3 regions of the Photobacterium sp. NCIMB 13483 genome follow, and region 3 is predicted to be linked to each of the others. Evidence: predicted binding sites of a transcription regulator. Region 3 holds the regulator's gene; each other region holds the start of a gene.
What was found. Region 3 encodes MetJ, which represses methionine synthesis genes. Its sites were predicted from a motif close to TTAGACNTNTANANGTCTAA; they were not measured.
Positions count from the first base shown of each region.

Region 1: the regulator MetJ is predicted to act here: its motif matches at 8,559-8,578, upstream of metE (5-methyltetrahydropteroyltriglutamate--homocysteine S-methyltransferase).
Region 2: the regulator MetJ is predicted to act here: its motif matches at 2,240-2,259, upstream of metH (methionine synthase).

Region 1 is NZ_PYLV01000003.1:66,036-77,422, forward strand. Features, by position in the region: gene pstC (phosphate ABC transporter permease subunit PstC) at 1-585, shown strand, start outside; gene pstA (phosphate ABC transporter permease PstA) at 592-1,491, shown strand; gene pstB (phosphate ABC transporter ATP-binding protein PstB) at 1,509-2,258, shown strand; gene C9I86_RS03990 (DUF1971 domain-containing protein) at 2,458-2,802, shown strand; gene C9I86_RS03995 (hypothetical protein) at 2,943-3,323, shown strand; gene C9I86_RS04000 (mechanosensitive ion channel domain-containing protein) at 3,521-5,176, shown strand; gene C9I86_RS04005 (META domain-containing protein) at 5,514-5,966, shown strand; gene metE (5-methyltetrahydropteroyltriglutamate--homocysteine S-methyltransferase) at 6,045-8,366, opposite strand; gene C9I86_RS04015 (LysR substrate-binding domain-containing protein) at 8,645-9,556, shown strand; gene C9I86_RS04020 (DUF4250 domain-containing protein) at 9,581-9,769, opposite strand; gene C9I86_RS04025 (hypothetical protein) at 9,922-10,590, opposite strand; gene glpA (anaerobic glycerol-3-phosphate dehydrogenase subunit A) at 10,891-11,387, shown strand, end outside.
Region 2 is NZ_PYLV01000027.1:52,549-63,935, reverse strand. Features, by position in the region: gene metA (homoserine O-succinyltransferase) at 1-794, shown strand, start outside; gene C9I86_RS17170 (sodium:proton antiporter) at 849-2,132, opposite strand; gene metH (methionine synthase) at 2,314-5,982, shown strand; gene lysC (lysine-sensitive aspartokinase 3) at 6,063-7,430, opposite strand; lysine riboswitch at 7,543-7,724, opposite strand; gene C9I86_RS17155 (alanine--glyoxylate aminotransferase family protein) at 7,932-9,050, shown strand; gene C9I86_RS17150 (PglL family O-oligosaccharyltransferase) at 9,108-10,853, opposite strand; gene uvrA (excinuclease ABC subunit UvrA) at 10,929-11,387, opposite strand, start outside.
Region 3 is NZ_PYLV01000006.1:106,800-118,186, forward strand. Features, by position in the region: gene C9I86_RS07280 (SPOR domain-containing protein) at 1-152, opposite strand, end outside; gene cytR (DNA-binding transcriptional regulator CytR) at 322-1,347, opposite strand; gene priA (primosomal protein N') at 1,530-3,731, opposite strand; gene rpmE (50S ribosomal protein L31) at 3,999-4,211, shown strand; gene metJ (met regulon transcriptional regulator MetJ) at 4,332-4,649, opposite strand; gene C9I86_RS07305 (O-succinylhomoserine (thiol)-lyase) at 4,957-6,123, shown strand; gene C9I86_RS07310 (bifunctional aspartate kinase/homoserine dehydrogenase II) at 6,123-8,537, shown strand; gene C9I86_RS07315 (PadR family transcriptional regulator) at 8,606-9,172, opposite strand; gene ppc (phosphoenolpyruvate carboxylase) at 9,584-11,387, opposite strand, start outside.

The DNA.
Region 1 (11,387 bases), on a different contig from region 3:
ATTGCTGAAGTCGCCCCAAGATCACTCGCTAACTTTATTCGCCCAATGATTGAGCTTTTAGCGGGTATCCCCTCTGTTGTGTATGGCTTTTTTGGACTGGTTATTATTGTACCGCTGATTCAAGAAATATTTAACGTGCCAGCGGGTAACACCATCTTAGCGGGAATTATTGTACTTGCAGTGATGATCCTTCCAACTGTGATTACGATTTCTGAAACCTCAATTCGTGCAGTACCTCGTGCTTATAAAGAAGGCTCTTTAGCACTAGGGGCTTCATCAATGTTTACTATTTTTAAACTGATCGTCCCAGCAGCACGTTCTGGCATTATGACAGGTGTTATTTTAGGCGTAGCGCGTGCACTTGGTGAAACCATGGCCATTATTATGGTAATGGGTAATTCCCCTGCTATGCCTGAGGGGTTACTTGAATCTGCACGAACGTTAACAGCAAATATTGCCATTGAGATGTCTTACGCAACAGGAATTCACGCTAGCGCATTATACGCAACAGGTATTGTATTACTGGTATTTATTATGACGCTAAACGGTGCCCTCCTTTATCTTAACCGTGAGCGAGCAAGGTAATTTCTAATGACTAATAATCACTCATTATCATCTCAACACTGCCGATTAGAAAATGCTAATCCTGCAGCCCAAAAACTAAAAGATCGTCTGTCGCTCGCCATCATCTGGTTATCGGCAAGCATTACTGTTGGCTTTTTATTATGGGTAATGTGGTACATTCTTAGCAATGGCCTCGCTCATGTTGATTGGTCTTTCATTAGCTCTAACTACACCACTATAGGTAAAGAATCCGGTATTTGGCCGATGATCATTTCAACACTATATATGGTCATTGCCTCTATTTCGGTAGCGGCTCCATTAGGAATCATGACAGCCATTTATCTTACTGAATATGCCAAAGTGGGGAGCCGTTTAGTTAAAGTCATTCGTTTTTGTACTGAATCTTTAGCCGGTATTCCCTCTATTATTTATGGCCTTTTTGGTATGACCTTTTTTGTGGTTATTCTTGGATTTGGTTATTCCATTTTATCAGGAGCATTAACATTAAGTATCTTAATTCTCCCAGTGATTATTCGTACCACTGAAGAAGCATTAATGGCTGTACCACAAACTTACCGTGAAGGCTCATACGGTTTGGGTGCCTCTAAAATTTATACTATTTGGCGACTTATTCTTCCTAGTGCAATGCCAGGAATTGTAACCGCTATTATCCTCAGCGTCGGTCGTGTTATTGGTGAATCAGCACCGGTATTTATGACAGCAGGCATGGTAGCGCGTATCCCTGAAAGTGTGTTTGACTCAGGACGTACGCTTACTGTTCACCTGTACAAGCTAACGCAAGAGCTCTACACCGTACATGAATGGAACCAAGCTTATGGTACCGCTACCGTACTCATTATTGTTGTTCTTGTTATCAACCTGATTACCAAGCTTATCGCTAGCCGTTTTAACACTGCGACTTACTAAATTCTGAGGATATGAACATGAACAAATTTAATATTGAAAATCTTGATCTTTTCTATGGTCAAAACCAAGCACTGAAAAAAATCAATTTACCTATTCCTAATCGCCAAGTTACCGCACTTATTGGGCCTTCTGGCTGTGGAAAATCAACCTTATTACGTTGTCTCAACCGTATGAACGACTTAATTGAAGGTGTGTCGATTAAAGGCTTACTGACTATTGATAATGAAAATGTCTATGGCAATATCGACGTTGCTCAGTTACGTATTAAAATCGGCATGGTATTTCAAAAACCCAATCCATTTCCGATGAGTATTTATGAAAATGTTGCTTATGGTTTACGCGCACAAGGCATCAAAGATAAAAAAACTTTAGACACCATCGTTGAACAATCATTGCGTGGTGCTGCCTTATGGGATGAAGTAAAAGATCGCTTAAAGTCACATGCATTTGGCCTCTCTGGCGGTCAACAACAGCGATTATGTATTGCGCGTACTATTGCGATGAAGCCTGAAGTAATATTAATGGACGAACCGACATCAGCGCTTGATCCTATCGCAACCAAAAAAATTGAAGATTTAATGGAAACCCTTAAGAAAGAATTCACAATTGTGATTGTTACCCACTCAATGCAGCAAGCACGTCGTATATCAGATCGTACTGCATTTTTCTTAATGGGTGAATTAGTTGAACATGATGAAACACAAAATCTCTTTAATAACCCAGCAGACGACCGTACTCGTGGTTATGTAAATGGTGATTTTGGTTAAAGCACTATGTAACGGATAATAATAGCGATGGTACAACTTGCCTCTTCTTTTTATGAAGGGGCTTTTTTTATTTAAAACTAAACGCATTGTATAAAAGTGATCGTCACAACAATAATAAAGCCATTGCAACCTTAATATTAAAGATGTATTTTATAGTTATGTTTTATAGCATCACTACTGTTAATCAAAGGAGATTCCCATGACTACTATTCCAAGTGATTATGTTAATTATAAATCTACACCTATTTTTACCCCTGAAAATATCCCCAAAATGTTTCTGCACCTTCATAATACCCGTGCTGGTGTCTATGGCAAAATCTGTGTTTTACAAGGCCAATTGAAATTTTATGGTTTTAAAGATCAGCGTGGCGATATTGAGCAAGAAATTGTTGTCAATGCCGGAGATATGGCGATTAGTCCACCACAATATTTGCATAAAGTGGAATTTTTAACTGAAGATACCCAGTTCCAAGTGCGCTTTTACGCACAACAAAACAGCCAGATTGTACGTGATAATCTTAATGAACGTGCAACTCAAGCATAATGATGTAATAGCACAGGCTTACAATTGTTATCACTTCAATGTGAAATTAACCCTATAATGACAGTGCCTTAAAAATTATAAGCTAATCTTATCTATACCGACCAATCACTCAAGAGTGATGTATATTATAAGGTGTAAGAATGTGCTATAAGCTACCCATAAAACAAGTAACATCGTGGATAAACGTACTAACATCAACCAATATCCCAATAAAATCAGTCGCGTTATTGATCAATAATTCGCCAGTGCAAAATTTATTTATTGAACAGTTTAGTCATTTAAACATTAAAACATATCAATTAATAAAAGAAGCAGATCCTAACCAATTGCTCAAACAGATCCTTAATAGTGACTGTAATATTCTTATGGTCGATAGATCTAGCTACCCGCTATTGCGACAAGTCATGTCCGCTGATACACAACACAATATTATTATTGCCCTCACACAAGAATCTTGGATGCCAGATTGGACGTGGACTTTCACTCAATGCCATTTTTTAAGTCAGCAAGATCTTCCATAAACAAGCTCGAAATCTATATCGTCATTTAGAGGTCATCTATTTTAGTCTCATTTTTTTGATATAACATTGAATATCTATAGCCGTAAGCGCCGATTTAGCTATAATCTGCTCATATTTGTTTAACGACAATAAATAGCCTGTTATCAGTTATTGATAACGCCATATTTTTAATATCACCAGCAGGAGTTTATCGCAACATGCGCTTACTGGTACTAATGCTTCTCTTTGTTTCAACGCTAAGTTTTGCGAATACAAAACCACAGCCTGAAACTCCACAACAAGAAAATGTGGAATATCAACAGCTTCAAAAACTTAATGCTGAATTAAGCATATTAGCAAAAGAAGCAACATCAACCACAGGTTCATCACTTGATGTGGTTCGCTTACAATTACTTAATAAAAACAAAGAATTAAGACAAACATTAACTGATTTAATTGACGATAAACAAGCGGATAAAAAACGACTACTAAAACAAGTAGAACAACAAATAAAGTTTGCAGCCGAAGCTGAAAAATTTTTACAAACTAAAGTTGAACGCGATCAAAAAGATCTCGATAAAGCAAAAGATACGGATAAATTAGTTGCATTAAAAGCCCTCACTGAAAGCCGTGATTTTATCATTCTGGTGCTTAATGAAGAGTGGGAAAACTATCAGTGGATGGATCGTTTAGGTAAACCACAACCTAACTCGATTAAAGCACTTAAGAAAAATATTGAACATCGCCTAGACTTTATGTCGGCCTCACTAACTTTTGGTAGTCAAGCGTTAGAATTAAACGATAACCAAATAAAGACAGCAACGGGTGATGAACTAAAGACATTACAAGTTACTCAAATTTTGTCACAACGCCAAGTTGATAGTGATACTAAAAACTTAACAGATTTAGTTAAACTTGCTGACAATATGGGTATTGATACTGCTGAATATAAGCGATTATTGTTTGAACAAACAGGTAATGTGACCGATGACTTACTAAATAGTAAAGTTATGTGGTCAATCGTTACTGCATGGACGTCTGATTTTAGCTCATGGTTATTTGAAAACTTGCCACAGATGATCTTTAAAGTATTTATCTTTATTTTTATCATCTTCGCATTTAAAACATTAAAAAATATTGTCCGTAAAATGGTGACACGAGCGGTATCGACAAAGAACTTAAAAATGTCGATGCTTATGCAAGAGTTCTTTATTTCAATGTCGGGCAAAATTGTATTTGCTATCGGTATTTTGATTGCGCTTTCACAAGTAGGTTTAAACCTTGCACCAATTCTAACTGGTTTTGGTGTGGCAGGTATTATTATTGGTTTTGCCCTACAAGATACATTGTCTAACTTTGCCTCAGGTATGATGCTATTAATTTACCGCCCATTTGATGTCGGTGATTTAGTAGAAGCAGGTAGTATCACAGGTAAAGTAAGCCACATGAGCTTAGTCAATACCACCATTAAAACATTCAGTAACGAAATTATTATCGTACCAAACAGTAAAATTTGGGGTGATATTATCAAGAACGTTACTCATGAAAAAGTACGTCGTATTGATATGGTTTTTGGGATTGGATACAGCGATGATATTGAAAAAACAGAACGTGTTTTACAAGAAATTGTTGAATCTCATCCTTCTGTTTTACGTAGCCCAGAACCAAACATTAAGTTACATACATTAAATTCATCATCGGTTGATTTTATTGTGCGCCCTTGGGTTAAAACAGATGATTACTGGGATGTATATTGGGATATCACACGAGAAGTGAAAATGCGCTTTGATCGTGAAGGCATTTCAATTCCATTCCCACAGCAAGATGTACATTTGCACATGGTTGAAAAAGCCATTGAATCAAAAACTGCATAATCATTAGCAGTACATCATTAAATAGAAGGGCTCGTACTTACTGGCCCTTTTCTTTTTCTAATAACTCGTAAAAATATTTTATTTACTTATCTGTTTTTTAAACAAGTCACAAATATACCTTTAGTAACAAATAAATCGGCGTTATTAAGTCAAAAAATAGGTATAATCACGACGAGCAAGTATTGAACTAATCTAAATTTTTATTCAATATTCCCACAATTAGCATGAACGTTAACGAACATGCGTTAAAAATAAGTGTCCATTATTTGGTTAAGCAGATTTTTTTATATCTGTACTTTTGCTCACTCATACACATTACTGTTCAGGAATAACTATAATGAAAAAGCGTCTATTATCTGCACTGGTACTCCCAATGATGTTAGCTGCATGTTCTACAACGGGTATTACCAAAACACCACAACCAGTAACTAGCAATGATCTTGCTAATGGCAACTGGTCTTTAGTGCAGATTGATAATCAGGATCTTGCTCAACCAGAAGCCGCTCAAGCACCAACTCTAACACTAGCAGCAGATCTTGCAGCTAATGGTCATGCTGGTTGTAACCGTTACTTTGGTCAAGCTGAAGTAAAAGATGGTCAGTTCCGCATTGAAAAAATGGGAATGACAATGATGTTATGCCCAGATAGTGAAATGAAGGTTGAACAAACATTCACACAATCACTTTCTGATTGGAATAAAGTTAGCATTTCAGGCGACACAATGACGATGACTAACGCAAAGCATACATTAACATTTGCTCGTGACATGGCTGCAGCAACAGCAAAATAATCGCCTCTCAATAAAAGCTGTTTACACACTTTCGATAACAAAGAAAGCTGTGTAAACGGCTTTTTTATTATTCACAGATTATGCAGCATTAACCTTGTGATATTTTTCACGCAGAATATGTGCCGCAGTCACCATATTGGTTAAGGCCGCTTCAGTTTCCGTCCAATTCCGCGTTTTTAAACCACAATCAGGATTGATCCATAAACGCTCAATCGGAATGAATGTCGCGGCTTTATCAATTAATGCCGTTATCGTATCGACGTCTGGAATATTAGGTGAATGAATATCATACACGCCAGGACCGATTTCATTAGGGTAAGCAAACACTTCAAACGCCTTGAGTAGGTCCATATCTGATCGTGATGTTTCAATCGTTATCACATCAGCATCTAATGCTGCAACAGACGCAATAATCTGGTTAAACTCGCTATAACACATATGAGTATGAATTTGTGTTTGTGGTGCAGCCCCTGCGGCTGAGATCTTAAACGCCTTGACTGCCCAATCGAGATACTCTTGCCATTGACTTTGTTTTAGCGGTAACCCTTCTCTTATTGCTGGCTCATCAATTTGAATAATTTTAATTCCAGCGGCCTGCAAATCAGTAACTTCATCCCGTAACGCTAAAGCAATTTGATTTGCTATCGCTTCTCGTGATAAATCTTCACGCGCAAACGTCCAACCTAATATCGTTACAGGACCAGTTAGCATACCTTTCACCAGTTGAGTCGTTAATGATTGGGCATAACGGATCCATTCAACGGTCATTGGCTGGGCGCGATAAATATCCGACACAATAATTGCAGGTTTTACACAACGCGAGCCATAGCTTTGCACCCATCCATATTGCGTCACTACAAAGCCCTCTAGTTGCTCTGCAAAATACTCCACCATATCATTGCGTTCGGCTTCACCATGAACGAGAACATCAAGCCCCAAACGATGCTGGCGAGTAATTGCCTCTTGAATATGTACTTGTAGCGCTTGATTATAATCAGACTCAGTGAGACGCCCTGCTTTAAAATCACTACGTTGACTACGAATCGTCGTTGTTTGCGGAAATGAACCAATGGTCGTAGTCGGTAATAATGGCAACTGTAACGCGTGTTGCTGTTGAATCGCCCGTTCAGAATAAGGAAGATCACGCTCAGCCCATTGAGGCGTAATTGCCGCTGTCCGTTGTTGTACTTGCAGATTATTCACTCGCTCACAGCTCAGACGATCTTTTATACTAGCGCTATAAGCTGCACATTCAGCAATCGCATTCTGATCACCATCAAGCGCTTGGGCTAATAACGTAATTTCACCACATTTTTGTTTCGCAAAAGCGAGCCATTGACGAACATCGGCATCGAGATCTGTTTCACTATCGACATCTAGCGGGCTATGTAATAACGAGCAAGAGCTTGCCAGCCATAAATTCGCTCCCAATTGTTGTTTAATTGGTTGTAAACACGTTAGCCATTCAACGAGATCAGCTCGCCACACATTACGCCCATTGATCACTCCAGCAGATAATACCCAATGATCAGGGATGGCCTCAGAAACAGCCGTTAATTGTGCAGGTGCTGCTGATAAATCAATATGTAAACCATCAACACTGAGCTGCGAAATTACAGCTAATTGGTGACTAATATCATCAAAATACGTGGTCAATAATAACTTAGGCCCACCATGTAACACTTGATAAGCTAGTTTAAAACTCGCCGCCCATTCATGCGGCAATTCAAGGGTGAGTGCTGGTTCGTCAATCTGCACCCACTCGACACCTAATGCCGCTAATTTAGTCAATATTTGCTGATAGGCCGTCAACAATCGTGGCAGTAATGTTAAGCGATCGAACCCTTGTTGTTTTTCTTTTCCTAACCATAAATAAGACACAGGGCCTAATAATACGGGTTTGACATTATGACCCGCTTTTTTTGCCTCAGCGACTTCTTCAAACAACTGTTGCCAACTGACATTAAAGCTATCTTCCGCTGTAAATTCAGGCACGATATAATGATAGTTAGTGTTAAACCATTTCGTCATATCAGCGGCAGCACAGGAGCATCCTGTTGGTGCTTTGCCACGTGCAACACTGAACAACGTATCTAAATCAGGAAAACCTTGTTGATGACGTGTTGGAATATGTCCAAGCAACATGCTGGTTCCTAATACATGGTCATACCAAGCAAAATCCCCAACCGCAACATAATCAAGTCCGGCTTTAATTTGATCATTCCAATGACGATGACGTAAGTCTTTTCCAACCTGTTTCAGTTGTACTTGATCACTCTCACCACGCCAATAACACTCTTGAGCAAACTTTAATTCACGTTGACTTCCAACCCGTGGATAACCAAGTATATGAGTAACTGTTTTTGCTGCTGTGGTCGTTTCATTTAATGCTATTGTCATTGTTACATCCCTATAATTCAATATTTTATCAACCATAAAACCATATAAAAACAATGGCTAAGATGACATCGATTGATTAACACAGTGACGGACAACAACACTGACAACAAGGTAATTTATCTCATAATGATCATGAATTTATTTCACATTTGAATACTGGTAATTCATCTAATCAACCATTAAAGTGGACATTTAGACGTCTAGATGTTTACAATCTCAAATTAACAGCGTAGATTAAAAAACAATCAATTTATGTCACAAAGATCCAAGGATGGAACATGATTGAACTTAAACATCTAAAAACATTAACAGTATTAAGAACAACGGGCTCTCTCACCGCAACAGCCAATAATTTATGCCTAACGCAATCAGCGCTCTCTCATCAATTAAAAGATCTGGAACAACGTTTAGGTAATCCGCTTTTTTTACGCAAAACACGCCCAGTATGCTTTACAGCAGAAGGAAAAGTACTATTGGCTTTAGCGGATAACGTTTTACCTACAATACAAGCAGCAGAACAAGAATTAGTTAGCTGTAGACACCAAACAGCCGGTCGATTACAGATAGCAATTGAGTGCCATTCTTGTTTTCAATGGCTAATGCCAGCATTAAAACAGTACCAAGTCTTGTGGCCAGATATGGATATTGATTTTTCATCAGGGTTTAGTTTTGAGCCAATCCCTGCCCTTGCAAAAGGTGAATTAGATTTAGTCATCACATCCGATATTCAACCTCGTCATGAAATTCATTATGAGCCATTGTTTGATTTTGAAATGTGTTTAATCGTTGCGCCACAATCAGCATTAGCTTTTAAATCACATATTGTGGCGACTGATCTTGCAGATCAAACCCTACTCAGTTATCCCATCCAGCGTAACCGACTAGATATAGTAAAACACTTTCTACAACCCGCAGGCATTGATCCATTAGCATGGAAACAAGCAGATAATAGTTTAATGTTAATTCAGATGGTATCAGCAGGAATGGGAGTCGCAGCGTTACCGAATTGGGCGGTTGATAATTTTGTGCATCAAGGATTAATTGTTAGTAAACCATTAGGTAAGGGATTATGGCGGCGTTTATTTGCAGGGGTACGAGCTTCAGAACAAAAACATCATTATTTAGAGGCTTTTTTTGCAACGGCGAAACAACAATGTCAGCAACATTTACAAGGCATTAAAACGGTTTAACACCTTGTATAATGCCATCGCTATTTACTTAAACTGATTATTCAACGGATCGTAGTGATAACCTTGTTGAGCCAGTTTTTCAGAAAGCTCGGTCTCACTTAATTCATAACGAGATGCTAATTCTGCCATTGAATGACACTCTAATCGTAAACGCTCATTAACGATACCAATCACAATATGGGTATCCATACCAAGTAAATTATTGATTTCCATTATTCCCCCTTACTGCTTAATGATCACAGCCAACCTTTGTTTTATTAAGCATAGACGACTTATTATTGTTTCTCCTTTCCATCAATAACAGATAAAAAAAAGCCCTTATCTCAACCAAGATAAAGGCTCATAACACTGATAAATATTTAGTATTAAAATAACGTTAATTGCATTACCGCAGAAAATGTAAGTAGCGCAGCCGCCACTAATAACTGCCATTTATTGATAGTTTTATGTAATAAAATATGTCCTGACCACACCAGCATTGCTACAACTAAACACAATAATGCAACAACAATTTCAACAGTATAAGGGGCTGTTGCTGCCTCACCCATGAAGATAATTTTCCAAACTAAGAGTAATACCGACACTATCGCACTGATAAAACCAACAAATGGCAATATACGGTGAAAAGCCTGTAAACGTGTACGTGAGAACGTCAATAAAACATGAGCAAGTAAACTACCATATAAAGCCATCGCCACTAAACTTAGCAATACTTCCGGCATATCCATTATAGGAAATAGAAAAATCCAACTAATAAAACCTAGTAAATTAGATCCATAAAGTACCTTTAACGGTCCTGAATCTCGCGTTTTACTGGTTTTCACTTTGACAGTAAAGAATAACAAACTCAATAAAGGCAGTACTGCCCATACTTGGCTAATGGCAGCCAATAACCAACCAATAAGCAGTACTGGCAGCATTTTATGCACTCGACCTCGTTGGCCAGGGCAAATCTCCCCTTTAGTGAGTACTAACGTAAGAATACATTGCGCACCAAGCAGTGCTGGAATTAAAAATGCGAGATAGCCGATCATAATAAGCATCAATTAAAAATAAAAGGAGCACAATTATACTCAAGTCACAGCAAGATGCGAATGAGAGCTTTCTATTAACAATTAACCTCCACGAATTGATTCGTAACTTATACCAACCAAGACTTTATATTATCTAAACGACACTTCAACGAACAAAAAGGAACGTATAAAATGTTCGTTCGCTCATTTGTGTGCGATGGCTCACCAAACGTTATGTAATTTAGTGGCATATTAACCCTATTAAAATAGTGGGCGTTATCAACGCTAATAATATATTCAATAACGATAAGCGAAACGAACATGACGACTTGGTTAGAAACAGAGGTTGTGATCATCGGTGGTGGCGCAACAGGAACAGGAATTATGCGTGACTGCGCCCTGCGCGGTATCAAATGTATCTTGATTGAAAAAGACGATTTAGCCTCTGGTACAACCGGCCGTAATCATGGCTTACTTCATTCTGGTGCTCGCTATGCGGTTACTGATCCAGAATCAGCCAAAGAGTGCATCATTGAAAACCGTATTCTTAAAAATATTGCCCGCCATTGTGTGGAAGATACGCAGGGATTATTTATTTCCCTTCCCGATGACGATCTGCAATTTCAACAACAATTTATCAGTTCCTGTCAAAGTGCTGATATTGACGTTGAACAATTAACACCACAGCAGGCATTACGATTAGAGCCTAATTGTAATCCACAGCTTATAGGTGCAGTAAAGGTCCCCGACGGTACAATTGACCCTTTTCGCCTTGCTTCTTCCAACGCGCTTGATGCGATCGAACACGGTGCACAACT
Region 2 (11,387 bases), on a different contig from region 3:
AGACTGAGACTCAGTTTTTACGCTTACTTTCTAATAGTCCATTACAAGTTGATGTTGAGTTATTACGGATTGATAACCGACCAACAAAAAATACTCCTCAAGAACATTTAGATACGTTCTATCGTCAATTTGAAATGGTGAAAGATCGTAATTTTGATGGTTTGATTGTGACGGGAGCACCACTAGGGTTAGTGCAGTTTGAAGATGTACTGTATTGGGAAGAAATTCAGCTGATTATGAATTGGGCTAAGGATCATGTGACCTCAACATTGTTTGTCTGCTGGGCTGCTCAAGCTGGATTGAAGTTGTTGTATGATTTACCCAAGCGTACACGTAAAGAAAAATTGTCTGGGGTTTATCATCATCGTATCCATGATTGCCACCACCCGGTGTTACGTGGCTTTGATGATACTTTTTTTGCCCCTCATTCTCGTTATGCTGATTTTTCAGCTGACTATTTAAATAAGCATACTGACTTAGATATTTTAGCGACATCTGATCAAGCAGGGGTTTATTTAGCTGCGACTAAAGATAAGCGTAATGTCTTTGTCACCGGTCACCCTGAATATGATGTTGACACATTACATCATGAATACGTTCGTGACAGTGAACAGGGAATGGAACCTCCGGTTCCTGTAAATTATTATCCTAATGATGATGTTAACTGCACGCCTGTTGCGAGTTGGCGTAGTCATGGTCATTTACTTTTTAGCAATTGGCTTAACTATTGTGTTTATCAACAGACACCTTATGATTTGGCGCACTTTTCAGAAGCCAGTTTTACTAAAGATTAATAAAAAGGCCAGCTTAATTAGCTGGCCTTTTTGTTATCTATGGGGGGATAGAAATTAATGTTTATTTTGGCTTTCCCATAGCTTGGCTTTTTCTATTAATGAGGTGATGGTTGAGCCTTGAATCAAAATAGAGAACACCACTACAGAGTAAGTCATGACTAGGATGATTTCTCTCACATCTATATCTTTTGCTGGAATAACAATAACACCTGCAGGTACAGCCATGGCCATCGCCAGTGCTAGACCACCTCGTAAACCACCCCATGTTAGAATTTTAACTGACATTGGATTGTATTGACGGTAATGGCTAAAGCCAATATAAGGCAGCTTTACACTTAAATAACGGCTTAGTAATACCAGTGGTACTGCAATTGTCATTAGAATCCAGTCTTCTTGGTGAAAGCTAAATTCAAGCATGGTCATACCAATAAGTAAGAATAATAGACCGTTTAGAAATTCATCAACTAATTCCCAAAAGTGATCAAGGTGTTCTTCACTTTCTTTTGAAAATCCAATATAGCGAGTCCAGTTACCGATCATTATGCCAGAGACAACCATGGCAAGTGGACCAGATACATGGATGATTTCGGCAAAAGCATAACCTGCCGTTGGTATACCGATAGTTAATAATAATTCCATTGAGTGGTCATTGGTCGAGCAGATAAGGTAATGGAAGATTAAACCTAGAATGAAACCATAAATAATGCCGCCAATTGCTTCTTGTATGAATAATTGGCTGACGCTTAAGACAGTTGGACTTTGATTGCCAAAGGCGATGGTAAATAGCGTCACAAAGATAACTAAACCAAACCCATCATTAAATAATGATTCACCTTCGATTTGGGTCGAAATTCGTCGAGGAGCATTCATTTTTTTAACGATAGCAAGTACAGCAATCGGATCGGTTGGTGAGATCAAAGAACCAAACAGTAAGCAGTAAATAAGATCGAGTTGGATCCCCAGTAACTGACAAATACCCCACAAACTAAAGCCAATAAAAAAGGTTGAAAATAGAGTAGAGCCTAATGCTAAAGTTGTGATTTCCCATTTTTGCTCTTTGAGGTGTGGCAATTTAATACCAAGCCCACCTGCAAAGAGCAAAAATCCTAAAATCCCTTTTAACAGAAAGTCTTCAAAGTTGATTTTTCCCATTTGGGTTGAAGCAATATCTTCAAGATGAAACCAGCCATTATGACCTGCAAAAATGATAAGTAGCGATAAGATAAGTGAACCAGCCGTAATGGCGATGGTGGTTTGCATCTTACCTATCTTACTGTTTATAAAAGCTATCAGCATGGCTGCTGCAGCTAGGAAGCAGAGGGTGTTGTAAACCGACATGCAAAACCTCTAGATTAAATTATTGAGTAGATTTAATTGTTTGTGATAGTAAAACCATCAGTTAGTAATGGCTACCGTTAATTAACTTATTTTGCCATTGTACATGTTTAGACGTCTAGATTCCTATTTGAATTGTGATAGGATGTTATCAAGCTGTAATGGATTATAAGGATATAATGTAGTGTTAAAAGACAAGGATGTACTGCATAAGCGACTTGAACAGCAGATTTTGATCATCGATGGCGGTATGGGCACCATGATTCAAAGTTATAAGCTTGACGAGCAAGATTACCGAGGCCAACGTTTTAATGATTGGCATGCGGATCTTAAAGGCAATAATGATCTATTGGTGTTAACCCAACCACAGCTAATTAAAGATATTCATCTGGAATATTTAGAGGCTGGCGCTGATATTTTAGAAACCAACACCTTTAACGCGACCACCATTGCGATGGCTGATTATGATATGGAAAGCTTTAGCGCCGAAATTAATTTTGCGGCGGCAACCCTTGCCCGTGAGGCGGCGGATGAGTGGACAGCACAAACGCCGAATAAACCCCGATTTGTGGCGGGTGTTTTAGGGCCAACGAACCGTACTTGTTCTATTTCCCCTGATGTCAATGATCCTGGTTTTCGTAATGTCACTTTTGATGAGTTGGTGATTGCCTATCGTGAATCGACCCACGCGTTAATCAAAGGTGGTGTTGATATTATTTTGATTGAAACTATTTTTGATACTTTGAATGCTAAAGCCTGTGCTTTTGCGGTCACTGGGGTTTTTGACGATCTTGGTTATGAGCTTCCGGTGATGATTTCAGGAACCATCACTGATGCCTCTGGACGTACGCTTTCAGGTCAAACTACTGAAGCTTTTTATAATTCTTTGCGCCATGTAAAGCCGATTTCCTTTGGCTTAAATTGCGCCCTCGGTCCTGATGAGTTACGTCAATATGTGGCTGAGTTATCCCGTATTTCAGAGTGTGCTGTTTCCGCTCATCCTAATGCAGGGTTGCCTAATGCGTTTGGTGAATATGATCTTGAAGCTGATGAAATGGCTGAGCATATTAAAGAGTGGGCTCAGCAAGGTTTTTTAAACTTGGTTGGCGGCTGCTGTGGTACGACACCGGAGCATATTCGGCAGATGTACCAAGTGACTAAAAATATTAAACCTCGCGTATTACCTGAGATTAAAATTGCCTGTCGGTTATCGGGATTAGAACCGCTGACCATTGAGGCTGAAAGTTTATTTGTTAACGTTGGTGAGCGAACCAATGTTACTGGCTCTGCACGTTTTAAACGCTTAATTAAAGATGAACTTTATGATGAAGCGCTAGAGGTTGCTCGGCAGCAAGTTGAAGCTGGTGCTCAAATCATTGATATCAACATGGATGAAGGCATGTTGGATGCGCAAGCGGCAATGGTGCGCTTCCTTAATTTGTGTGCGACTGAGCCTGAGATCGCTAAAGTGCCAATTATGGTTGATTCATCAAAGTGGGAGATCATTGAAGCTGGACTGAAATGTGTTCAGGGCAAACCAATAGTTAATTCTATCTCACTCAAAGAAGGTAAAGAGAATTTTATAGCTCAAGCTAAGTTGCTACGTCGTTATGGTGCCGCAGTGATTGTGATGGCTTTTGATGAAGAAGGCCAAGCTGATACACGTGAGCGTAAAATTGAAATTTGTACTAATGCTTATCATATTCTTGTCGATGAAGTGGGATTTCCACCGGAAGATATTATTTTCGATCCCAATATCTTTGCGGTTGCGACAGGTATAGAAGAACACAATAACTATGCGGTCGATTTTATTGAGGCTGTTGCTGATATTAAACGAACGTTACCTCACGCGATGGTTTCGGGTGGAGTGTCTAATGTCTCGTTCTCATTTAGAGGCAATAATCCGGTTCGAGAAGCTATCCATGCGGTGTTTTTATATTATTGTTTTAAAAATGGCATGGATATGGGGATCGTTAATGCAGGTCAGTTAGCTATTTATGATGATCTGTCTGATGAATTACGTAATGCCGTTGAAGACGTGGTACTTAATCGGCGTGATGATAGTACCGATCGCTTGCTTGATATTGCCGCTAATTATCGTGATAGCGGTGCGATTGAAGAAGATCGGACTCAGCAAGAATGGCGTAGCTGGCCAGTTGAAAAGCGCTTAGAACATGCGCTGGTTAAAGGCATTACTGAGTTTATTGTTGAAGACACTGAACTTGCGCGAGCCAATGCAAGCAAGCCATTAGAAGTGATTGAAGGTCCACTAATGGCGGGTATGAATGTCGTCGGAGACTTGTTTGGTGAAGGCAAGATGTTCTTGCCTCAAGTGGTTAAATCCGCTCGCGTTATGAAACAAGCTGTTGCCTATTTAGAACCTTATATCAACGCCGAAAAACAAGCGGGATATACCAACGGTAAAATTTTATTAGCCACAGTAAAAGGCGATGTTCACGATATAGGTAAGAACATTGTTGGAGTCGTACTTCAATGCAATAACTATGAAATTATTGATTTAGGTGTGATGGTATCATGCGATAAAATATTGCAGGTCGCCCAAGAACAAAACGTTGATATTATTGGACTGAGTGGTTTGATTACGCCATCACTTGATGAGATGGTACATGTTGCCAAAGAAATGCAGCGACGTGGGTTTGAGGTGCCATTATTGATAGGTGGTGCCACCACTTCAAAAGCGCATACTGCAGTGAAGATTGAACAAAATTATCAACAACCGGTGGTGTATGTCTCTAATGCCTCACGCGCTGTTGGTGTCTGTTCGGCATTATTATCAGAGCACCAGAAGCCAGCATTTGTTGAGCGCCTAGCTGCTGAATATGATGTTGTACGTGAACAGCATGCACGTAAAAAGCCACGAACGCCTCCAATCACCTTAGATCAAGCGCGTGCAAATGCGGTAATGCTTGATTGGGAAAATTATACGCCGCCGCAACCAAAACAAGCGGGTGTGCATACTTTTACCGATTTCCCGGTGGCTAAATTACGCCAATATATCGATTGGACACCCTTTTTTATGACTTGGTCATTGAGTGGTAAATATCCAACCATTTTACGCCATGAAGTTGTTGGGGTTGAAGCAACCAAGTTATTTAACGACGCTAATAAGATCCTTGATGACATTGAACGTACAGGCATGATCAAAGCTAATGGCGTGTGTGGGTTATTTCCTGCCAATAATATTGGTGATGATATTGAAGTATATACCGATGATACTCGTACTGAAGTACTAACGATATTGCATGGTTTACGCCAACAAACCAAGAAGCCCAAAGGGCCAAATTATTGTTTATCTGATTATATTGCCCCAAAAGAAAGCGGCAAAGCCGATTGGATTGGTGCTTTTGCAGTGACGGGTGGGATTGGTGAATACGATATTGCTGATCAGTTTAAAGCGCAAGGTGACGATTATAATGCGATCATGATTCAGGCGGTGGCGGATCGACTTGCAGAAGCGTTTGCTGAGTGTATGCATCAAATGGTACGTAAACAAATCTGGGGTTATGCCGCTGATGAAGATCTTAATAATGACGATTTAATTCGTGAAAAGTACCAAGGTATTCGTCCAGCTCCTGGGTATGCCGCCTGTCCTGAACATACCGAAAAAGGGGCGATTTGGCAGTTATTGGATGCAGAAGCCAATACTGGCATGGTGTTGACCGAAAGTTATGCCATGTGGCCGGGGGCTGCAGTATCTGGTTGGTATTTCTCACACCCAGATGCGCGCTACTTTGCTGTCGCACAGATCCAGCATGATCAGTTAGCAAGTTATGCTGATCGCAAAGGTTGGGATTTGATCGAAGCTGAAAAGTGGTTAGGGCCTAATTTGTAAAATAATCATTAGGTTAAAATAAAAAAGGCGCAAACATTGCGCCTTTTTTTTATCTTTTTTCTTATTTGTTCTGATAGTGATTATTCTAAAAGTTGTTGGTGCAGGGTTGTTATGACTGATTTAGCATCGGCTTCATGGACTAAAAAGCACAGATTATGCGGGCTAGCACCATAACAAATAAGGCGTAAATTATACGCATCAAGTGCGCCAAAGATATGCTTGGCTGAGCCTTTACTGTCACTCATATGATTACCAATCAACGCCACTAACGATAATCCCTGTTCAATATCAACACGGCACAATTGATTTAATTGTTCAACGGCAGCGGAAGGTAATGTTGGGGCACCACCGCCAGTATCGGTTTGATCGAGCGTTAACGAGACACTGACTTCTGAGGTGGTTATTAAATCGACCGAGATTTTATGTTCTGCCAAAATACGAAACACTTCGGCTAAAAAGCCATAAGCTTGAAACATATTAAGACTGGTGAGTGTCACCATAGTCTGATTTCCACGCAATGCTAGTGCTCTAAAGAGTGGCGCTTGATTCACGGTTTTTCTGATCCATGTTCCACCTTGTTGCGGCGCTGTTGATGAACCAATAAATACTGGAATTTGGTGGCGAATGGCTGGAACCAGTGTTGATGGATGGAGGATCTTAGCACCAAAATTGGCCATTTCAGAGGCTTCACTAAAGCTGATTTCTTTGATCGGTTTCGCTGCAGCTGTAATGCGAGGATCGGTAGTGTACATTCCCGGAACATCGGTCCAGATCTCTAGCGTGGTCGCATCAACGGCTTCTGCAATTAATGCTGCACTATAATCACTGCCACCTCGCCCTAGTGTGGTGGTATTGCCAAGCTCATCACGGCCAATAAAGCCTTGTGAAACCACAATCTGAGTATCGATAAGTGGCACTAAATGTTGTTGAGCTAATTGGCGAATAAGTTCGGGTTGCGGTAATGCTTTACCAAATTGGGTATCAGTACGCATGACATCACGAATATCAAATCGTATCGCAGCAGCATTCATTTCGACTAAAATTTGATTAAAAAGATGGGTTGATAATAGCTCGCCATGACTGACTAATTTGTCAGTAAGTTGTGATGATGATGCTATTGCTGCCTGCGCAGAGGCAGAGGCTATATCATCTAATAGTGTGTAAATAGCACCACTCACTGCGTGTGGATGCTGAAGTTGATCCAGTATCTGTTGGTGAGTCGTGGTTAATTGCTGTAAATGTTGTTGGCGTAAAGTGATATCACTAATCCCCTTGGCTAAGGCGACCAGTAAATTGGTCACGCCTGAGCAAGCACTTATTAACACTATTTTGGTGTGTGGATTGGCAATAACTATATTGGCACTGCGACACATTGCGGCATAGTTGGCGACACTGGTGCCACCAAATTTGGCCACAATCACTGGGTTGGTTGTTGCGGTCGAAAGCATGCTCATTACGGTGTTCTCCCTTATATCGTAAATACTGCAAAGTAGACTTTTGCTTCGGAAGAATTCCCGACGTCCATTGTCGAGGAGGTAATAGGCAGTAACGCTGGTGCGGCTACCCAGAAGCTCCCCATCATAGTCAACCTGACTTAGATGACAGCCTGAGAGATTCAACTCTCATAGCCGATATCATCTGCCCCAAACAGGTGATATCTCGGCGTTACTCTCCCTCACAAAATTGATTTAGGGTTGGGCCCTTCAATTTTGCTACCTAGGTAACGCACCTCTTCTGTCGTGAATAATCACTGTTGTTATTGAATAGGAAATCGCCCTTAGTTGTCAATTGTTAAATGATAATTTCTCGATAGTTAACAAAAAGTAGGTATAACTAACAGGATCTCAGGTCGTTACTTGCAGCTTTGGCATTGCTCTAATACTCTGTAATAACGATTAATCTTTCCATCACCCTATTGATAATAATCATGATTTAATGGAGTTGAATCTATGCCTATCACCAGTTTTATACCGCCTCAAAGAACACTTATGGGACCGGGGCCCTCTGATATCTATCCACAAGTATTACAAGCACTAAGCCGACCGACAATTGGTCACCTTGATCCGCTATTTATTAAAATGATGGATGAGCTTAAGCAGCTACTACAATATGCATTTCAAACGAAAAATACGTTTACGATTGCGGTGTCAGCGCCAGGTAGTGCGGGTATGGAAGCCTGTTTTGTTAATTTGGTTGAGGCGGGAGATAAGGTATTAGTTTGCCGTAATGGTGTATTTGGCGATCGTATGCGAGAGAACGTTGAACGCTGTGGCGGTATAGCCATTATGGTTGATAATGCATGGGGCGAGCCTGTATCTCCTGCTTTGGTTGAACAAGCATTACAGACCGATCCTGATATTAAAATTGTTGCTTTTGTACATGCAGAAACGTCAACTGGCGCATTATCTGATGCAAAAACCTTGGCTGAAATTGCACGAAAGTATGGCTGTTTAACCATTGTTGATGCCGTAACATCTTTAGGTGGCGTACCGTTGCTGGTGGATGAGTGGCAACTTGATGCGGTTTATTCTGGTAGTCAGAAGTGTTTATCTTGTGTACCTGGATTATCGCCACTGACGTTTTCCGAGCAAGCTATAAATAAAATTCAGCAACGTAAAACAGCAGTGCAAAGTTGGTTTTTAGATCAAAGTTTAGTGCTGGGGTATTGGAGTGGTGAAGGTAAACGTAGTTATCACCATACTGCGCCTGTTAATAGTTTATACGCTCTACATGAAGCTTTAGTGTTGTTACATAACGAAGGGTTAGAGCAAGCTTGGCAACGACATCAACGGACGCATCTTGAATTGAAAGCTGGACTTGAAGCGCTAGGGATTGAATTTGTGGTTGCAGAGGAATATAGGCTACCTCAGCTTAATACGGTTTATATTCCAGAAGGCGTCGATGATGCCGCGGTAAGATCGACTTTATTAGAGCGTTATAATTTAGAAATTGGTGCAGGATTAGGCTCGCTTGCAGGTAAAGCATGGCGGATTGGATTGATGGGTTATGCTGCGCGCAGTGAAAATGTCGCTTTGTGCCTTAAAGCCCTTGAAAGCACATTGAAATAAAGTAGTGATGAACCATCAATAGCGATAGCGTTCGCCATTGATGGTTGTTCGTCATGGTTACTTTGCTGATGACGTTGTGGTTGTTGCGGCGCTAAGTTGTGTGAGGCTTGGAAATAGTTGTTGTGCTTCTGCCGCCACTTGCTCAGCTTGAGCAGTGTTACCTTGATCGTTATATGCTAATACTAAGTTCTGATATAACGCTGGTCGTGGCCAAGTGAGGGCTTTTTGATTAGCCCAAATAATATAATCTGTCACCAATTGGGGTTTATTGGTGGCGATTCCAACTTGTAATTGAGTGTGGTGTAAATCCCACTCAAAGCGATCTTGCCATGCCCATGGATTATTCACTTTGACTAAATAATTGATATCAACTGGACGTGTTGTTTCAAACTTAGTCAGTAACCATCCTGAATATAAGGTGGTGATCATAAAACTGGTTACCATTATCGGTATTGTGATGGCACTGACTTTAAGAGCAAGTACATATTGAGTTTGATAGCGATGGTATTTGGTGGTGAGATTATCGACCCAGAAGATCAAAATAATAAACATGATCCAATGGGCAAGTGAGTGATAAAACGGATATTCCAGTTGCGTATGTAATACGATTGGGAAAAATAAGCCAACTAACGCTAACTGAGTACCATTTGGGGCTTTCTTGATGCTAATCATGACCGCTAATGCTGCAATGATTAACCCCAGCAACGGTACAATTCCACCTTCTACAGCCCAAAAAAGTAATTCATTATGCGGGTGATCTAAGCTTGGTACCCCCGCAGCTTGATGCGCTGGATCTCGCTGATGCCATAATGCGGTTTGGGTGATGTAGGTGACTTCAAATTTACCATAGCCATAACCTGTTAGGGGCTTAGTGGTAAACATCTCATAGGCTTGTGGCATGATGGTTGCGCGCTGGCTTTCTAATGTTACTCGTGCTTGTTGTGCAAAAGAGCTGTCGGTAACGGTACTAAATTGCCATGCTAATGCCATGCCTAATAATAACATTAAGCCCCACATACGCTGTTGATATTTTGCCGCAAAGCGAAACAAATAAGGCAGCATTAATAATGAACCAATGCTTGCACCCAACCAACCTGTACGTGAGTTTAGTACCACCAGTAGTGGAATCGTTACGACAGGAACAGCGAGTAAGATAAGGTGTTGCCAGGCCCATTTACCTCGATAGCGGGGTAAGCGTGCTAATAGATAAGCGGCAATAACAAGTCCCGTGGCTAAGAAACTCGCCATCACATTGGGTTGTTGGAAGATACCGTAAGGGCGGTTAGCAATAACGTCATAACCAAAACGGTTGTGGGTTGATAGTCCTAAAAATTGATACCAACCAAAGGCAGCTTCGAGCAATACCGCAATAGTAATAAACCATAATAGTCGTTGGCGTTGATTATGAGTAAAAACAAACTGCTGTAAGCTAACAAAAAATAAAAAACCAGCCCAGAGGGTGAGTAAGCGGTTTGAAGTGCCAAAGCCATCGGCATTAGCATAAAAAACGGGAAGTGACAGAAGTAGACAGCTACCAAATAAAATTAACGTCATACGAGAGTAACGCCAAATTTTTTGACGACAAATTTCTAATAAACCGCAACTAATGGCAAAGCTAAATGGAATCCATGCACTGGCATTAAAAGATAGCTCAAGTCCTGAACCGCCAGGGTTGTGCTGAAAGTAGTGCATTGCAACGATAAAAAATATACCAACGCTGGCTAAGAATAATCGCACTAAAGATAAAGGCTTAGAAATCCGTTTCTGTTCTAATTTCGTACCTTGAAGTTGTAACACTGTCATGGTGAGTCCTGAGTAAAAAAACAAACAGGCTGACTATTGCCAACCTGTTTGATAGGGCTTAATTACACTTTACAATTAGATGTTAAGTAGAGGCTTAAGAAACCTCGCAGTATGGGATCCAGCAACAAGTGCAACTTGTTCGGGAGTACCTGTTGCAATAATTTCACCACCGCCATTACCGCCTTCGGGACCGAGATCTATGACCCAATCAGCGGTTTTTATTACATCGAGATTATGTTCGATAACAACGATGGTATTGCCACGATCACGTAGCTTGTGTAGCACTGTTAATAACTGTTGAATATCGTGGAAGTGTAAGCCTGTTGTGGGTTCATCTAAAATATAGAGGGTTTTACCTGTATCACGTTTAGATAATTCTTTGGCTAGTTTAACCCGCTGTGCTTCACCACCTGATAAGGTTGTTGCTGCTTGTCCGAGACGAATATACGATAAGCCGACATCGATTAATGTCTTCAATTTTCGTGCAATTGCTGGAACGGGTTCAAAGAACTGATGTGCATCTTCAACGGTGAG
Region 3 (11,387 bases):
GTAATCAGCCCACACACTAAAATAACAGCGAAAGCTGCCCACTTGGTTGGAAAACCAGTTGTCGGCACTTTTTTGCCTTTAGGGTTAGCTTTTGCTTTTGGTGACGCTGGTTTCGCAGAGCGCCCACGTTTTACATAATCTTTAGTAGCCACGATATCGACAAATTAGTTTGGGTAGATAGATAGGACGCTATGTTACAAAGTTGGATTGATCCTGACCAGTTATTATCGCTGTTTCGTTGATAATTAACCCCATATTGTAACAAAGATGCCAGATTTTATGATCTCTGTGCAGTAACGTGTCAAATATGGGGGCGATCAATTAACGACTAGGTGGCGCTGCACTTTCACGAATAACCAGTTTGGCGTCTAATAATCGCGACCCTGCCTGAACATCTTTACCTTTGAGTAATTCTAGCAACATTAACATTGCTTGACGGCCAATTTCATACCGTGGTTGTGAGACCGTCGTTAATGGTGGATCACAATATTCTGCAAATTGAATATCATCAAAACCAACAATAGAAATATCATGTGGTACGCGTAAACCTAATCGTTTCGCCTGTTGCATGGCACCAATAGCCATGACATCAGAGTGGCAAAATAATGCTGTTGGTGGTTCGGGTAAAGCAAGTAATGCTGTGATTGCACGAGCACCTGCAGCAAAACTAAAATCACCTTTAATGGTGTAAGCCGGGTTTAGAGTGATGCCCCCACGACGAAGAGCTTGCTGATAACCTTGCTGACGAAATTGTGATAAAGCGGCTTTATCAGGTCCGGTGATTTGAGCAATGCGCTTATGGCCCATTTGAGTCAAGTAATTCACCGCATCAAAGGCAGCGGTTAAGTTATCAATGTGCACTGTTGGTAATTCAAGTTCCGGCGCATATTCACATGCCATGACTAATGGCGGCAGATTTTTTTGTTCAGGTTTACTGACGTCAAACGGTAAATTATTACCTAATAGCAACATACCATCAGCTTGTTTAGTAAAGACTAAATTAGCGAATGAATTTTCACGACGTTGTTGCTGACCACTGTCACCGAGCAACACTAAATAACCATTTTCCATTGCCGCTTCTTCAATACCACGAATGATTTCTGTGAAGTAGGGATCACAGATGTCGGGAACAATGGTAACGATAGTTTTCGATTCATTGCGGCGTAAATTGCGTGCTAGTGAGTTTGGTGAATATCCAGCTTCCATTACGGCTTGCTCGACCTTTTTCCTGGTTGAGGCCGATACTTTTTCCGGGTTCATGAGCGCGCGTGAAACTGTCGCGGTTGATACCCCGGCTAGCTGGGCAACGTCCTTCATTGTCGCCATAGTGCTTTCCTCTTGTGCTATATCTTACTAATTTACAGTTGGCTATCTGACGCAAAAATGTATTCAGATATGCTCGCCAACTAATTGTAACTGACTGAAAAACGTCAATTCATATACATATTGTAGAATGGATGCATAAGCTGAAACATGCTTTCAATAGCATAAATTACATTCGCTATGTGAGATGCATCGCATTGTGTAGTTTAAGTTAAATCTTGCGGTTCAACATCAATCGACCACCTAATTTTTTTCGCTAACGGTAAGAGCTGAATTGCAGGCTTAGCAATACTGAGTATTTGTTGAAGTTTATTTCTATTAGGTATTTGTAAAATTAATTGCCATCTAAATCGTCCAGCACGACGAGCAAGGGGAGCTGGATTTGGCCCTAAAACACAACAGTCTTGGTCATACACTGGGCTTGCTTCAAAAATCCCTCTTACTTGTTGTAAGAACTGGCACACAAGGTCGCTATCATTAGCTTCTGCACGCAATAACACTAAGTGAGTAAACGGTGGCAACAATGCTTGACGACGTTCCGTTAATGCAGCCTGAGAAAAAACGCCATAGCCTTTATGCAGTAATGATTGTAGCAGTTGATGTTCTGGATGGTGGGTTTGTAATAATACTGATCCTGGTTTACTGGCGCGACCTGCACGACCTGCAACTTGAATAAACAGCTGTGCTAATCGCTCTGAGGCGCGAAAATCATTACTGAATAATGCACTATCAACATCAATTAATGCCACTAAGGTTACATTGGGAAAGTGGTGGCCTTTAGCAAGCATTTGGGTGCCAATTAAAATTTGATATTCATTATTTTTAATGGCTTCTAAATAGTTTTCTAATGCCCCTTTACGACGAGTACTATCACGGTCAATACGTACTGTTTTAAATTCAGGGAATAATTCGGCTAATTGGGCTTCAAGTTGTTCTGTACCCACACCAACAGGTAACAACTGAGTAGAACCACACTGCTGGCATTGGTGCATGATCGGCCGCTGAGTGGCACAGTGATGACACCGTAATTCCCCTGATTGCTGATGGAGGGTGTAATACGCATCACAACGATCACACTCTGCGATCCAGCCGCACTCATGGCACATCATCGCGGGTGAAAATCCACGCCGATTAAGAAACAGCATCACTTGATTGCCCGCATTGAGGTGCTTACGCATTTCTGCAATTAATGGTGCTGATAACCCCGCGTTTAAATACAGGCCTTTGACATCAATAATACCATGACGTGCAGCACTCGCATTACCTGCACGTTTAGAGAGTGTCAGATAGTGATATTTGCCTGTTTGGGCGTTATGCAGTGTTTCCAGTGCTGGCGTTGCTGAACCTAATACTATCGGGATATTTTCTTTATTGGCTCGCATTACGGCCAGATCACGAGCGTGGTAACGTAAGCTATCTTGTTGTTTATATGAAGCATCATGTTCTTCATCGACAATGATAATGCCAAGGTTAGCAAAAGGTGTAAACAGTGCCGAACGGGTGCCAATAATGATTCCAGCTTGATTATCTCGTCCAGCAAGCCATGCCGCCATGCGTTCGCTATCGTTTAAACCCGAATGTACGGTTTCTAATGGCACCTTAAAACGGCGCTTAAAACGATTGATTGTTTGTGGTGTTAGGCCAATTTCTGGCACTAAAATTAACGCCTGTTTACCCGCCGCTAAAATGGGCTCAAGTAAATTAAGATAAACTTCGGTTTTGCCTGAGCCTGTAACACCATCGAGTAGATAACAGCCAAATCCTGGATTACTGTTTACCGTTGCAATCGCTAATGCTTGTTCTTCGTTTAAACGTGGTTTCTGTTCTGTAATTTCAAATTGTGGCAGCCACTGACGTTGTTGTGGTTGATGTTGTTGTTCGCTGATCCAACCTTTTTGCTCGACAGTTTTGAGGGTGGTGCTGCTGACGTCATGAGTGAGTAAGTTTTCATGACTGAGTGGACCATGACGTAATAGATTTAGGATTTGTGCTTGTTTAGGCGCGCGTTTTAAGCCATTTAGCGGCTGATCTCGACCTGTTTCAGTTAGGTGCCAATACTTTAGTGGCGTGGTTGATGCTTCTCGACCTTTACGCAGTAATGCAGGCATCGCATTGGCAAGGGCATCACCTAATGGATATTGATAATAGCTACTGGCCCATTTTAATAAGCTAAATAAAGCAGGTTGCCATAAAGGTTGATTATCTAATACTTGCTGAATAGGTTTTAACTGTTGAATAGGAAAATCAGAATCATGCCCGATAGCAACCACAATCCCGACTAATCGTTGTCGACCAAAAGACACCAGCACGCGACCACCAATAATTGGAGTGGTGTTGGGTTTGATGAGATAGTCAAAAGTTTTATCAAGTGGGACAGGTAAAGCAACGCGTGCTATTGGGTGGTTCATATTTTATCGCTTTAATTGAGCTTGTACTAAATAGTAACAGATCACGTGATAAGGGATAAGTACTGCTATGTTGCAACTATTATTGACTGTTTTAGTGATCAATAAAAGAGCGATAAAAAAACAGTGACTGAGTTGATCTCTGTGGAATGATTGATTACTATACGCCGCCTGATTTGTCGTAAATTAACGACAGACTATTTTATTAACCACGTGTGGTGCCCGGCTTTGGATCGGGAGAGCGACACGGCCTTAACTTGAGGTTTCCCCATGAAACAAGGTATCCACCCAGAATACAAAGCAGTAAACGCACGTTGTTCTTGCGGCAACACTTTCGTATTTAACTCTACTATGAGCAAAGACATCAACCTTGATGTATGCGATAAGTGTCACCCATTCTACACTGGTAAGCAACGTCAAGTTAGCTCTGGCGGTCGTGTGGACAAATTCAACAAGCGTTTTGGTGCGCTTTCTAGCAAGTAATTATTTGCCAGATGAATTTACAAAAAAGGGATGCGCAAGCATCCCTTTTTTTATGGCTGAGATTTGGCAATTATAAAAAAACCAGCAGAAGTGCTGGTTTTTTGCTATTTCATGTCCATATTATTCATTAATGTCTTCGTAGCTGATACCCATCGCTTCCATCAATGCTTTCGCTTCTGCGGGCAGATCGTCGGGGTGATCTTTACGAATATCATCATCAGTGGGTAGTGGTTGTCCTGTGTAGGCATGTAGGAAAGCTTCACAGAGTAGTTCACTGTTGGTAGCGTGGCGCAGGTTATTGACCTGACGGCGAGTACGTTCATCAGTAAGAATTTTGAGAACCTTTAATGGAATAGACACTGTAATTTTTTTTACTTGTTCATTTTTCTTACCGTGTTCTGCATAAGGGCTAATATATTCGCCATTCCACTTTGCCATGTTTTACCTTCTCAGCGATGTTTAATTAATGATGATAACAATGTCGCGATGACGGTTGTTAGTACATAGTCATGATAGGCGGCGATATTACGTGAACATCACTGATTTGTCCTCTACAGTGATAGACAACAGTTGCTAGATCACGACTATTTTTTTCAATGACTGAATTTTAGCGGGATTTACCGCTATAAGCAAAGACATATAGACGTCTAGAGGTGTTGACGTCTTGTTTTGATGTGGTTAAGGTTGTTAACAGCCATCATTATTTATTTACAGGGTTCACCCCCTTATAACAAGGAACGTTATTATGAGTGATAAGCAGCCTGCGACTATTGCCGTTCGTAGCGGTATTGACGTTGATTCACAATATAATGCAGTTGTGCCGCCAATTTACTTAACGTCCACCTACAGTTTTCCTGCACTAGGTGAGTTACCGCAATATGATTATTCTCGTTCAGGCAATCCAACTCGAAATACATTAGCTGATGCTCTGAGTGATATGGAAGGCGGCGCGGGGGGCATCGTCACCAGTTGTGGTACTGCTGCGATGAATTTATTGGTGTCTGCGCTTTTAGGACCTGATGATTTATTGATAGCTCCCCATGATTGTTATGGTGGCAGTTATCGATTGTTTAATACCCGCGCTCAAAAAGGGGACTTTAAGGTCCTGTTTATAGATCAGTCGGATCCTGATGCCTTAGCGGCAGCATTGGCACAAAAGCCGACGTTGTTATGGCTTGAGACTCCCTCAAATCCTTTAGTGCGCGTGATTGATATTACGGTGGTTTGCCAACAAGCACAGGTGGTTGGTTGCCAAGTTGCCGTGGATAACACTTTCCTATCGCCATTATTACAGCAGCCGTTATCGCTTGGGGCTGATTTTGTGGTGCATTCAACCACTAAATACATTAATGGTCACTCTGATGTGGTCGGGGGTGTTTTAATTGCTAAAGACCAAGCTGCAGCTGAAAATCTAAGTTGGTGGGCTAATTGTATTGGGGCGACAGGAGCCCCTTTTGATGCATATTTGACCTTGCGTGGATTGCGAACATTGGCGCCTCGAATGAGGATGCATGAAGAAAATGGGGCAGCAGTGCTGGCTTATTTGCAGCAACAACCCTTGGTTGGCACTATTTATCATCCAAGTTTGCCCACCCATCCTGGGCATGAGATAGCGAAGCGTCAGCAACGTGGTTTTGGCTCGATGATGAGTTTTGAATTTGCTGGAAGTTATCAACAACTGGCGTTGTTTGTTAAAACATTACAATTGTTTTCATTGGCAGAATCATTAGGGGGGACGGAGAGTTTAATTGCTCATCCCGCTTCAATGACTCACCGTGCCATGAGTGATGAAGCGCAACGAGCCGCTGGGATCTCTACTTCTTTGTTACGGTTATCGGTAGGTTTAGAAGACCCACAAGATTTGATTGCTGATCTTAAACAGGCGTTCGCTATTGCAAAGGAGGGCTGCTGATGAAAAAAGATCTGCGCCAATTACATAAATTTGGCGGAAGTAGCCTTGCCAATGCTGATTGTTATCGTCGTGTCGCTGATATTTTACGTGCGTATTCTAATTATAATGATTTAGTGGTGGTATCGGCGGCAGGGAAAACCACCAATCAATTATTATTATGGCTAGAACAATTAGTCACTGATGGCCGCTTAGCCCATGAAACCTTACTCTCTATTCGAGTATTTCAGCAGCAATTGATCAATGAGTTACTTGATCCTCAAGACGCAGAGCCACTACAACAGCAGTTATATGCGGAGTTGGCGTTAATTGCTCAGTGGGGACAATTAACCATGACGGCCGAGGTGAAAAATGCGGTTTTAGGTCATGGTGAATTATGGTCTGCACGGTTATTAAGTGCCTTATTAAACCAATGCCAATTAGCGGCGATAGATATTGATTCACGTTTATTTTTACGGGCCGATCATGCGGTGCAGCCTGAAGTGGATAAAGTCTTATCTGCACCATTATTGGATCAATTGTTAGCGCAATATCAACAGCAACGATTAGTGATCACTGGTTTTATGGCGGCGAATCAGCACCAGCAAACGGTGTTACTTGGTCGTAATGGGTCTGATTATTCTGCGACGATTATTGGTGCTTTAGCCAAGGTTGACCGAGTAACAATTTGGAGTGATGTCGCGGGTGTTTATAGTGCCGATCCTCATAAGGTCACCAATGCTTGTCTATTGCCCTTATTACGATTAGATGAAGCCAATGAATTAGCACGTCTTGCTGCGCCAGTTTTACATAGCCGAACACTTCAACCCGTCGCCCAAAGTAGTCTTGATTTAACCTTACGTTGTAGTCATCAACCTGAATCTGGATCAACACGGGTTGAAAGGGTATTAGCATCTGGTCGTGGGGCTAAAATTATTTCATCACTCAATGATGTGTGTTTAATTGAGCTTGATGTACCGCAAGGAATGGCGTTGGCACATACTCAACAAGATGTGCAGTTATTATTAGATCGAGTGCAATTACAGCCGTTGGCTCAAACTATGGATAAAGGTAAGCGGCGAATTATTTTGGCCTATACCCAAGAAATGGTAAATAGCGTGCTAGGGCTATTGCAAGATAGTGGCGTTGCGGCTGAACTTCGATTACGAGAAGGCTTTTCAATGGTTGCGGCAGTTGGTGCTGGCGTGTTGAATAATCCTAATCATTGCCATGGTTTCTATCAGCAACTTAAAGGCTTACCCGTTGAATTTATGACTGAGGCTGAATCAGGTTTAAGTTTAGTGGCAGTGCTACGTGATATTGAAACGGATAAGTTAGTCAATGATATTCATCAAGCGTTATTTCAAGCGCAAAAAAGCGTGGGTATTGTGTTGTGTGGTAAAGGCAATATAGGGAAACATTGGTTGGGGTTATTTGGTCGTGAAAAAGCGGCATTAGAGCTACGACACGGCATGCAATTTAATTTGATTGGCATTGTTGGTCAGCATCAATGTTGGATTAATAGTGCTGGAATTACGCCGCAAACAGCATTAGAGCAGTTTCAAGATCAGGCAACAGATTATCAATTACCGCAGTTATTGTCTCAGCTAGCAGCGGTTGATTATGATGATGTGGTTGTGGTTGATGTAACCGCAAGTCATCAGTTAGCTGCGTTATACCCACATATTGCAGCGAGTGGATTACACCTTATTTCTGCGAATAAAATCGCAGGATCAGCGGCGACGATAGAGTATCAGGCGGTGGTTGATGCGTTTGCTAAAAGTAGCCGTTATTGGTTGTATAACGCGACGGTTGGTGCTGGTTTACCTATCAATCATACCGTACGCGATCTGCGCGAAAGTGGCGATCGTATTTTAGCTATCTCGGGTATTTTTTCTGGCACATTATCATGGTTGTTTCAACAATTTGATGGTCGACAGCCGTTTTCTGAATTGCTTGAACAGGCGTGGCAGCAGGGGTTAACTGAGCCCGATCCGCGTCATGATCTGGATGGCAGCGATGTGATGCGTAAGCTGGTTATTCTTGCTCGTGAATCGGGGTTTGAAATTGACCCACAGCAAGTGCACGTTGAATCATTGGTTCCGCCGTGTTTACGTAAATTAACGGTTGATGCGTTTTTTGAGCAAGCACCAAAACTTGATGGTGTATTAGCTGAAAAATTAGCACGAGCAGCTCGTGAAGATAAAGTTTTACGTTATGTGGCCCGTTTAGATCGCCATGGTAAAGCATATGTTGGCTTAGAAGCATTACCTCATGAGCATGCATTAGCAAACTTACTACCTTGTGATAATATTTTTGCAATTGAAAGCCTCTGGTATCGCGAGAATCCATTAGTGATTCGAGGCCCTGGGGCTGGACGAGATGTAACAGCTGGGGCGTTAATATCTGATATCAATCGCTTAGCGACGATGTTGTAGGCGTATACCGTATTAGTAGTAATAAAAAAGCCGCAGTTTAAACTGCGGCTTTATTTTTTGATATTGATTTAGTTAATAGCGATTGCGCTATTTTCACTGTCCATATCTTTCAGTTCAGCGAGAACTTCTTCAGCCCATAATATCCAAGCTTGGCGGTTATGAAGCCCGCGGCGTAAGGTTAAACGGTCGAGACGTTGTTGACGATCCATGTTTTTGTAATCGCTAAAATGAATTTGCTCTAGCTCTTGATAATGACCCATTAAAATATGTGATTCATCAATTAAAGCTTCAAGTTGCTGCTGCATTGGTACTGAATTGTGAACACCACAAATCAATAGTTTTGCAGAAAACTCATCACGCGTGGTTGGATTACGTGCTGGTTCTTGGAACCACTCAAATAGTGCCTGACGGCCAAGATCGGTAATCGAATATACCTTACGATCAGGTTTACCATCTTGAGGTTCAAGACGGCAGGTTACTTGATCATTCGTCGCCATTTTATTGAGTTCACGGTACACCTGCTGGTGGCTCGCTTTCCAAAAATAACCGATACTGTGTGAAAATTCTTTGGTTATATCGTAACCAGTCGCTTCGCGAGTGCTAAGCACTGTTAAAATTACATGTGGTAGTGACATCTCTTCTATCCGTTAAATATATAAAATAAAAAAACACAATAGGGCTTAGATTATGTAACGCTTCAGGTGACGTTTTTAATTTATAATCGTGCTATTGCACTGCCTAATTGCGGTCGCATAGAATATCATTAATTGACTCAATATCGATACTTCTAGTTCAATTATCTGTTACTGAGGCGTTTCAATTTATTATCTTGTGAACTATCACTAAGTTAATTTAGCGCTAAAAAAATAATAACTTGATTGAAATATATTCATCTTTTCTCATATTGATACTTTTCTATCTTAGTCTTTATGAGCAATATAATGCTGTGTCATAGTTGAGAATTTACAATATATTTTAACAACATTGTAAATAACGATTAAAAAAAAAGGCTATCCGAAGATAGCCTTAGTGTCATTTATTGTAGATCAGCCAGTATTACGCATACCTGTTGCAATACCTGCAATGGTTACCATCAATGCTTCTTCAAGCTCTATTGGTAACTCTTTTTGCTGGCGAGTACGGTAAAGTAATTCAGCCTGCAACATGTTAAGTGGTTCAACATAAATATTACGTAGACGGATAGACTCAGCACCCCATGGGTCTTGCTGCATCAAATGATCATTATTTTCAACGGTTAATACAGCTTTAATATCTTGCACTAACTGTGAACGTAATTGTTTACCAAGCGGCCATAAAGCTTCATCAGTTAAACGTTGATCATAGTACTCTGTGATACCCAAGCTGGTTTTGCTGTACACCATTTCTAGCATACCTAAGCGAGTCGAGAAAAATGGCCATTCACGGCACATTTCTTCTAGCTGTGCAGTATCACCATTATCAATCGAGTGTTGAATCGCTTCACCCGCACCTAACCATGCTGGTAACAATAGACGGTTTTGACTCCAAGCAAAAATCCATGGAATAGCACGTAAACTTTCAACGCCACCATTAGGATTACGTTTTGCAGGGCGAGAGCCCAGCGGTAACTTACCTAGTTCAGACTCTGGCGTTGCGGCGCGGAAATAAGGAATAAACTCCGGCGTGTTTCGAACTACATTACGGTACGATTCACAGGAAACATGAGAAAGTTGGTCCATAATATGGCGCCATTCTTGTTTCGGTGCTGGTGGTGGTAGTAAGTTTGCTTCTAACGTTGCACTGGCATAAAGGCTGAGGCTATTAATTGCCACTTCAGGTAAACCGAGCTTAAAGCGAATCATCTCGCCTTGTTCGGTTACACGTAAACCACCTTTTAGGCTACGTGGTGGTTGAGATAACAATGCCGCATGAGCGGGTGCACCGCCACGACCAATACTACCGCCACGGCCATGGAATAAGGTAATTTCAACGTCTGCTTTTTCACAGACATCGACCAGTTTTTCCATCGCACTGTATTGCGCCCATCCCGCTGACATTACACCGGCATCTTTGGCTGAATCAGAATAGCCAATCATCACCATCTGATGGTTTTGAATAAAACCACGGTACCAGTCAATATTAAGCAGTTGTTCAATAACATCAGCGCCGTTATTTAAGTCTTCAAGTGTTTCAAATAATGGACACACATCCATGCGGAATGGACAACCTGCTTCTTGCAGTAATAAGTGAACGGCTAATACGTCAGATGCTGTACGTGCCATTGAAATAACATAGGCACCCAATGCTTCACGTGGTTGTTCTGCAATTGCTTTACAGGTTTCGAGTACTTCTTGAACGTCAGCTGATGGTTCCCACTTTCGTGGTAGTAATGGTCGCTTAGATGATAATTCACGAACTAAGAACGCGATCTTATCTTGTTCACACCATTGACTGTAATCACCTAAACCAAGGTGACGCGTTAGCTCTGAAATAACATTTTCGTGGCGAGTGCTTTCTTGACGAATATCCAGTTTAACCAGATGCACACCAAAACATTTGATACGACGTAGTGAATCAAGCAGTAAGCCGTCAGCAATGATCGCCATACCACATTGATGTAATGACTGGTAACACGCAAATAGTGGATCCCATAGCTCAGCAACATCATTAATAATATGTTTAGAAAGGGGAGCATTACCGTTGATTTGTGCTTCTAAGCTGTCTCGAGTAATAATCAGCTTAGTACGTAGTTGTTTTAAAATTGCACGGTAAGGTTCATGTGCTTCACCTGCGAGCTCTCGCACCTCAGCATTACATTGAATCATTGATAATTCATTGATCAATTCTTGCACGTCACCAAGATAAAGTTCG